2 regions of the Paenibacillus sp. FSL M8-0228 genome follow, and region 1 is predicted to be linked to the other one. Evidence: riboswitches for the same ligand, from Rfam matches in the RefSeq annotation. Region 1 holds a riboswitch; the other holds the start of a gene.
What was found. A riboswitch is a leader RNA that binds a small molecule or an ion and turns the genes downstream of it on or off. The one in region 1 is predicted to bind cyclic di-AMP.
Positions count from the first base shown of each region.

Region 1 (4,625 bases):
CCAGTAATCCAACAGCAATTACAGGTACATTCAGCTTTTCACGGACGGTATGAGCTAAATCCACCTGATAGCCAGCACGCGCAGACGGCCCTCCGCCAGAACCAATTGGACCCTCGCCACCAGAAGAGATATGGAAAATGTCCACACCTGCATCACGATATCGTTCCCCTACACCTGTTATGTATTCCACATTATATCCATCTTCGACGTATTCTTTGGCAGATATCCGCATAAGCACAGGCATATCAGCAGGAAGAACCTCTTTAACAGCATGTATGACCTCAACACCGAACAGTGACAGATCCTGGCCATATTCATCTTCTCTCGTATTTGTTAAAGGCGAATGAAATTGATGGATCAGATAGCCGTGAGCGCCATGTATCTCAACCGTATCAAAACCGGCTTCCACCGCGCGGCGCGCGCCTTCTTTGTATGCCTGAACCAGTTCCCTGACTTCTGCTGTCTTTAAGGCGTGCGGCTTTTTAAGGCGTTCGCTAAAAGGAATCGAAGAAGGACCCACAGGTTGCTCAGCATCTTCGGCCTTGCGTCCAGCGTGGCCTAGTTGAATGCCAATTTTGGCACCATACTTGTGAACTTCCTCTACAATCTTACGATATGCAGGAATATGTTCGTCACTCCAAATACCTAAATCACGATCCGTAATACGTCCATCAGGATGAACCGCTGTCATTTCCACAATAATAAGACCAGCACCTCCTACTGCTCGGCTCACATAATGGACATGATGCCAATCCGTCGGATTTCCATCCTCGGCCTCCACACTAAATTGGCACATCGGGGGCATAACAATCCGATTTTTTAAAGAAAGCCCCTTTAATTGATAAGGAGTAAACAAGTCGGTCACTTTTATCCTTCCTTCCTTCAATTCCATGTCTGTATAATTATGAATTGCAACCCCATTATACACCAGCTGTCACGGGATACCGAATCCGTTGTAAGGCTAAAACTTGCGAAAATGCTCTTGTTTTCGGTCATGTTTAAGAGAATATGTACGTTTAGCTCCATCATCTTCATTGATAATCATTTCATCGCGAACTTCTTTCCAGACGTTTATGAGCCTAACTTGGTAACCAGCATATTTTTAATAGGACAGGTACATAATAGTCGAGAGCACCACTAGGTACCACTGCACGAAAAGGGGGGATACATATGCCGTACAGGGGAGTGTTGCCATGCTTGGCACTGTTACTAGCATTTTCAAGTTTACCCGTTCACGCGGATGCGCCTCCCAAGATCGGAACGCCCCATCCCAAGGAAGCAGCTGTTGCTTCTTCTGTACATCTGAGTACAGATCGAGCTACTCCTACATTAGCAATGTTGCGTAAAAAACATGCGGACATTTTTAAAATGTGCGGCCCACACACCCGCCAAATTGCCTTAACCTTTGATGATGTGCCCGATTCTAGGTATACGCCGCAGGTTTTGGACGTATTACACGCCAACGGCATCAAAGCCACCTTTTTCATCGTCGGTCACCGTGCGGAAAAGCATCCGGGGATTATACGTCGTATTATCCGTGAAGGCCATGCTATAGGAAATCATTCCTATACTCATCCGGATTTTAGGAAGGCTACACCAGAACGCTTTCGCAACCAGATTACAAAAACAGAACGTATTTTACAAGCCAGCGCAGGTTTTCGCCCCAAGTTGATTCGTCCACCCTACGGTGAAATTACAGAGCCTCAAATAAAGTGGGCACGTCGTCATGGCTACATGATTGTCAACTGGAATGTAGACTCTCTCGACTGGAAGGGACTAAGTAAAACACAAATTCAGCGAAATGTGATTCCAGCTACAGGGCCTGGCTCTATTATTTTAATGCACGCTGGTGGAGGTCAAAGTTCCAACTTGCAAGGCACTATCCAAGCTTTGCCGGGTCTAATTCACTCTCTAAAAGCTAAGGGCTACAAATTTGTGACAGTCCCCCGGCTACTCCACACATCGGAACGAAAATAACAGTATGTTTATAATTGAGGTCCAAGCTAAAGCAACGTAAAAAGGCTGTCTTACCAGCAGAAGTATTCTGCTCGTCAAGACAGCCTTTTTACGGATAGGACCTGATAAGAGTCCGACCTAGATATATACGGATATAGGCGTTATGTTTACATAATATATATTATGTTTAATTAAACTGTATATACGTACAATGCTATTTATCAATAACGTACAGCTTCACATTTTGAAATCCAAAGTCGTTCACAAATGATTTGTTGCCTGGAATAAAGATATCAATCCGCTTTCCTGTAATGGCGCTGCCCTGATCGCGAGCGACAGCTACAAAAGAATGATCCGGCAAACCTGGATGGGAGTAGCCTGTAACCAGTACTTTCGTGCCCATCGGAATGACGTTAGGATCTACCGCAATTGTACCTAGTTTAAGCGGATTGCCGTAGTAGTCCACTGCGCCCCATTTACCATTCTCATCGGCTGCGGCAGAATACGCTGAAGCCTTAACGTCAACTATTTTGCTATAGTTGAATGTTTTACCCCAAGCTTCAATCGTTGGCGCCTCATTCGCTGCTGCTTTCTCCGTAAGAAGCTGCGGCTTCGATTCCGAAGCTGCCTTTACACTTTTTTCGCCAGGCACCTTAATTTGCAGACCTGCATATATATTGCTGGAGGCAATGTTTGGGTTAGCCTTTGTTAGCTCGTCTACCGATACTCCATAACGCTGAGCAAGCAAAAAGAAGGTATCGCCCTCTTTGGCAGTGTGAAGCGAGGCAGCATCCGCTATTCCAGCTGTCTGTGCCAACCCTGCAATAGCTGCGGCAAGCACCGCAATTTTCATCGTTTTACCAATATGTTTTAAATGTTTCAAAGATATGTACCTCCTCTTTTATGCCTGCGAAGTTAGCTGTCGGATTCGGACTCAGGAGAAGCCCTATGCTCGTGCAATTCACCCCTAGGCATATTCCTCATCGTCTTATGACGTATCGGAATGGCTGCCGTTGTTACGTCCCCCGCACTTCCCATAGTTTGGGCCAGCATTTCAGCGCTTGTCTAACCGCATGCTGTCCCGGTAAGTTTTGGCTTACTGCATAATATCACAATTTTGTAACCTTATCCGCATGAAAATGTTGGGAACCCTGAACATCATACTACACTCGTTACAATTTTGTCATCAAGAAATCTATATTTGTTACGAAAGTATGGGGAAATGGTGACAAAAAAAGAAAAGCCCTCCGTCAACGGAGAGCTCTTTTATGATTAGATCAGTACTTTCTTACAATACTTTGGCAAGAAAATCACGAGTGCGATCATGGCTTGGAGTGCCAAATACCTGGTCTGGTGCACCCTGCTCCACAATTTGACCGTTATCCATAAAGATAATTCGATCGCCTACCTCGCGGGCAAAGCCCATTTCATGCGTTACAATTACCATTGTCATACCGCCTTCGGCGAGCTTCTTCATTACATCCAGAACCTCTCCAACCATTTCAGGGTCCAATGCAGAAGTCGGCTCATCGAACAGCATTACGTGCGGCTGCATGGCCAAAGCACGCGCAATCGCAATACGTTGCTTCTGACCGCCGGATAGCTGGTTCGGATAGGTATTCTTCTTATCCTCGAGCCCCACGGTACGCAGGAGTTCTAATGCAATTTTTTCCGCTTCCTTACCTGACTGTTTTCTAACCTGCGTCGGTGCAAGCGTCAGGTTCTGCAACACTGTTTTGTGTGGGAACAGATTAAAATGCTGGAACACCATCCCCATTTTTTCCCGGGTTACATTAATATTATGACCACGAGCTGTAATCGGCTCGCCCTCAAATAAAATCTCCCCATCCGTCGGCTGTTCTAACAGATTCATACAACGCAAAAACGTACTCTTCCCCGAACCGCTGGGACCGATGATAACGACAACTTCTCCTTTGGCGATATCTATATCAATGCCTTTTAAAATCTCATTCTTGCCGAACGATTTACGCAATTGTTTAACGGTGATCACTGGCTCTCAACTTCCTTTCCCATAAACCAAGCAGCTTAGACAAGCTGAATGTCATTACAAAATAAATAGCGGCTGCGATTACGAACGGACTTAATCCTTCATAGGTGATATTCTTAATGACTTGGGCTTGGTACATAATATCCACCATCCCAATGGTCGAAATAATAGATGATTCTTTAATGATTGTAATAAACTCATTACCAATAGCAGGTAGTATAGATTTAAATGCTTGCGGTAAAATGACGTGACGCATTGCTTTGCTTCGCCCCATCCCGAGCGAACGGGCTGCTTCCATCTGTCCACGGTCTACAGCCTGAATACCCGCACGGAAAATTTCAGCCAAATATGCCGAGCTATTCAGAGACAATGTGATCACACCCGACTGGAGTGGGGTAAAATTGATACCCAGCGTCAAAGCAATTCCGTAGTGAATGATCATGAGCTGTACCAGCATAGGTGTACCGCGCAGGATCTCGACATATGTGGTACCTAACCACTCAATGATACGTATACCACTCATTCGCAGCAAGGATATGATCAGACCAATAATGAATCCAAACAATACTCCGAGTGCAGACAACAACAGAGTGTAGCCAATACCCGTAGCGTAAAGACTACGGTATTTCATAAATATATCTACAATGCTATTCGAAGAAAC
Region 1 is NZ_JBBOXA010000001.1:3,138,841-3,143,465, forward strand. It holds gene MKY98_RS13825 (NADH:flavin oxidoreductase/NADH oxidase) at 1-865, opposite strand, end outside; gene MKY98_RS13830 (polysaccharide deacetylase family protein) at 1,171-1,977, shown strand; gene MKY98_RS13835 (3D domain-containing protein) at 2,171-2,839, opposite strand; cyclic di-AMP (ydaO/yuaA leader) riboswitch at 2,846-3,014, opposite strand; gene MKY98_RS13840 (amino acid ABC transporter ATP-binding protein) at 3,245-3,967, opposite strand; gene MKY98_RS13845 (ABC transporter substrate-binding protein/permease) at 3,954-4,625, opposite strand, start outside.

Region 2 (4,625 bases), 1.5 Mb from region 1:
TCGGAATACCAAACAGACGGTAGACAGTCTCTTCACCAATACCTGCCATCCAGGCCATAATCGGCAGTAGCCATGGATAAGCCATATTGTAAGGGGATTGCGTGGCATCTGTGGTGGAGAATGTATTAAATGTGCGCTCCAGTATAAAGAATAAAATGGATTGTACCCCGAGCAAAATAAAGGCCCACAAGTAGCCAACATACATACTGCGAAGCACATACAGCCCGTAGCCCGGCTCTTTCGCACGTGGCCATGCATTCAGTCCAACCTGACGCATAAGTCCGTCACCGCCGACCAAGGAGAAGTAGAGCGCTACAGCCATGACGAAGGTAACACCAATCTGGAAAACCATAAGAAATAGAAGCATGCCCTTACCGCCTGCTTCTGCTTGCAATAAAGGCAGCATGTTCATGGTCCCAGCTATACTAGCAATAAAGTATATAACGGATAGAACAATGCCGCGTACAAATGAAGTATGTCGTCGGGTGAGTGACGCATACACAATGGCAAGTACACCCAGCACAAAGCTAAATAGGGCATAACCCGCATAGGTCATCCAATTCGCCCAAAATGTTTGCTTTTCGATATAATCGGTATAGGATGACGGGGCCGAAAAGCTTTGAGTGAAGGAGCGAACATCACCGTCTTCAAAAGTAAAAGCCAGTGTAAGTACCGAGGCGCCAATTTTTTTATCGTCTACGGTATACTTTAATCCGCCTTCTTGTTCAGTGGTCGCGAGCTTCAAGTCCGACGGCTTAAAGCCAAAGCGCTTCACCCATACAGCGGCCGCCTGCTCCTTGGCTTCAAGCGTCATGCCGTCCTCAGCCACACGTACAAGCCTGTTACGTGCTTGTTCATCCGTAGAAATATCAGCCTGCGTGTAATTGGTGCTGGAGGTGATCCGTTTAAAACTAACGACCTTCCCAGTGGATAAATCTACATGAATTTGCAGCTTGCTCTTCGCTGAGGATTCAGGCAGATCGACCCGAAAGGTTTCGTAAGGGTAATTTTTCTTCCATGTACGGTCGTACTGTTGAAGCAGTTTTTCTCTAGATAAATAACCGTACAAATCTGTTTCGGCCTGATAGGTCACCAGAGGCTCCTCTGGCTGTGATTCAGTATATCCCAGCTCGGAGCGGGCGAAGTCCAATGCGTGTATGACCGCTTCTTGTTTGCTGATGACCTTTGCATTCATTACTGATTCTGGACTCGGATTGCTAAGCGAGGGAATAAGCAATTGAAAGATAAAAAAGCAAATCAGGCCAATCCCGCCCAGCAAGCCTAATTTTTTGAAGTTGGCCGTGAGCACGACCGGTTTCCCGATAGGATTCATGAGTTTCCTCCTTAATCTGTAAATAAGAACATCCATTAAAGATATCATACTGCACAGGTTCCCGCCAACAGACCAGCGATATTCATGAAAATAGAGTGAAAGCACTTTAAAGTTCCAATAAAATAAGATAAGCTGCGATTAAACGATGCCCATTCGCAAAATAAAGCCAATTTCACGTTTTTTCGACGAAATCGGTTTTGTGATCTGGATATAGAAGGATTATAATCTTGAGGCAATGCCTATAAAATACATAGGTAATGATATACAGTTGAGCCGAATTTCTATGGGAAAACGGGGGAACCATGTTACTGGGGTGAATTTTACAGCCGATCACTGGTGGATCGGAAGTGTAAATAGGGCATACTGTGCTGCCCGAATCCATCAGCTAACCTCGTAGGCTATGAGCAGGAACCAAGTCAGGCACTCGGTTTTCCGGTGTCTTTTTTTGTGCGTATAAAAGTGTTTGGATTGGTTAGATAGACCGCTGCGGGTGCAGATTATTCTTCCGATTGCTGTTATCCCCGGATTTTTTGATTGTATACCCCCTTTAATGGTTAAAATCCGGAGATAAAGGCAAACGCTTCGCTTCTTCAGAACAATTCTGCCCCCTTCGCTACTGCCCGCCAATAGCACAGGGGGCCGAGTAGTGCTTGACATGCATTCTTCCTGTATTCAGGGAATGCTAATTATAGTTAACTAAGGTTTGGAAAAATCAAAAAATTCAGGGGCAACGACGATCGGAAGATCAAATGGAACGCGTAGCGAGCTTACACCGTATTAAATCACTGTTTTTATAGTTTTAAGGATTAGGAGAGAAGTGATGAATAGATGAATCCCAATGCAAGCTGGCTCCGGCTTTCTCCACCGCAGATATTCGTTGCGGGCTTTGCCATTATCATTCTAATAGGTAGTTTATTGTTAATGCTGCCGATCTCCAATACAACAGGAAAGCCACTTGCGTTTATAGACGCTTTGTTTACTGCCGCTTCCGCGACCTGTGTTACAGGGCTTGTCGTAAAGGATACGGGGACCTTTTTTACAACCTTTGGTCAAGTTGTTATCGTGGCGCTCATTCAGATCGGCGGCCTAGGCTTTATGACCATGGCTACCTTGATTGCACTGGTGTTCAAGCGTCGGATTTCCCTGCGGGAGCGTCTCATTTTGCAGGAAGCGATGAATCAGACTTCTGTAGAGGGAATTGTCGGGTTAATCCGTAAGGTATTACTGTACTCACTGGTTATTGAAGGCGTATGCGCTACGATATTCTCGGTTCGCTGGTCCTTTGATATGCCCGTAGGCAGGGCGATTTATTTTGGAATCTGGCATGCCATCTCCATGTTTAACAATGCTGGTTTTGATTTATTCGGTGAATTTCGCAGCTTGACAGGTTATGTATATGATCCGATTGTTAATTTTACAGCCATGTTTTTGATTATTTCAGGCGGCATTGGTTTTGTAGTGATGTCAGACCTGGCAGAATATCGCAAGCGCAAGAGACTGTCCTTGCATACCAAGGTGGTACTCAGCATGACGGGCGCTATGATTGTAGTCGGCACGCTCGTGATTTTTGTATTTGAGTTTACGAATCCGAAGACTCTCGGCTCGCTTGATTGGGGTGGTAAGCTATTGGGATCTTTATTCCAGTCCGTTACTCCCCGTACCGCAGGTGCCAATACCTTGGACATTGCAGGCTTGCGGCAGGCTACGCAGTTTTTTATCATCATACTCATGTTTATCGGGGCTTCTCCTGGCTCTACTGGAGGCGGGATTAAGACCACAACATTCGCCCTGCTCATTGGAGCGGTGATTTCGATGCTGCGGGGGCGGGAAGATATTGTACTGTTCAAGTACCGACTTGCGCAGGGACGAATTTACAAGGCTTTGACCATTACACTGCTGGGGTTGCTGTTCGTGATCGGGGTGACGATGATTTTGTCGGCAACCGAAGATCATCATTTTCTGATGATCTTGTTCGAGACGGTATCTGCGTTTGGTACGGTGGGGCTGTCGATGGGGCTTACACCTGATTTGACAGTCATAGGCAAGCTGGTGATTACCCTGACGATGTTTGCAGGTAGACTGGGGCCACTCACGCTAGCTTATGCACTGGGGCCGAAAAAGGGTAAAGAATTATATCGTCATCCGGAAGGTAAAATGATTATAGGATAAGGGAGTTTTCGAGTAGATATGAAGACGCAGCAGTTTGTAGTTATTGGCTTGGGGCGGTTTGGCTCAAGCCTGGCTTTGCAATTGGTGGATATGGGGTGCGAGGTGCTAGGCATTGACCGGAATGAGGATGTTGTGGACAGTATGAGTGAGATGTTGACACATACTGTCGTGGCGGACGCTACCGATGAAGACTCGTTGCGATCACTGGGCATCCGTAATTTCGATTGTGGCATTGTTGCTATTGGTGATGACATTCAGGTAAGCATCCTCACCGCCATTTTGCTGAAGGAGCTGGGTGTGAAAAAAGTCGTAGCCAAAGCCATATCTGTGCTGCACGGGCGTGCGTTAGAAAAGCTCGGTGTGGACCGGATTATTTATCCAGAACGGGATATGGGTATCCGGGTGGCTCACCAGCTAGTCACGCCTAATTTGCTCGATTATTTGGAGTTGTCTAAGGAATATAGTATTGTGGAACTCAATGTACCTGCATGTCTGAATGGCAAAACGCTAGCAGAGCTAAATGCCCGTACCCGCTTTGGTTGTAGCGTCGTGGCGCTTCATACGGCGAATGGTATCCTGATCGCACCGACGGCTATGGATCGATTAAAAGCCGACGATATTATGGTCATCATCGGCTCGAATGATAATATCGGCCGCTTTGAGGATGAGGTTGTTAATGTTAATGAAGAGGGCTAAACCCTTTACACCATACGGTAGCCTGCAAACGACGCACGTGTCTCGCTAATCCAGCGTCGTGCTGTCGGACCGAGATCGGTCGTCTCCGAGTAAATGAGGGAGGTCGTTCGGCGTGTCTCCTTCAAATCGGGCAAGTACAGTGCAGTGAGTCCATTATCCCGTAATAGTTCGCTGCGCAAATAGGATTTGGGTAGCAAGGCAGAAGCCTTACAGGTTGGAAGCAGGCGTACAATTGCCTCGAAGGAGTCGATTTCCATGCGGATATCCGGCATGATGCCGCTGCGCTGGAACAAGTCATCCGTCAGACTGCGATACCAGGTTCCTTTGGAGAAAATAATCATCGGCAGTCCTTGCAGATCTTTCATCGAGGCCGTTCCTGTCTTGACGGTTAATTCATGTCCAATGGAAACAACGAGCTCCAAATGAT
Region 2 is NZ_JBBOXA010000001.1:4,634,009-4,638,633, reverse strand. It holds gene MKY98_RS20945 (CPBP family intramembrane glutamic endopeptidase) at 1-1,333, opposite strand, end outside; cyclic di-AMP (ydaO/yuaA leader) riboswitch at 1,595-1,748, shown strand; gene MKY98_RS20940 (TrkH family potassium uptake protein) at 2,162-3,502, shown strand; gene MKY98_RS20935 (potassium channel family protein) at 3,521-4,198, shown strand; gene MKY98_RS20930 (LysR family transcriptional regulator) at 4,204-4,625, opposite strand, start outside.
Region 2: another riboswitch for cyclic di-AMP. It lies ahead of MKY98_RS20940 (TrkH family potassium uptake protein); the one in region 1 lies ahead of MKY98_RS13835 (3D domain-containing protein).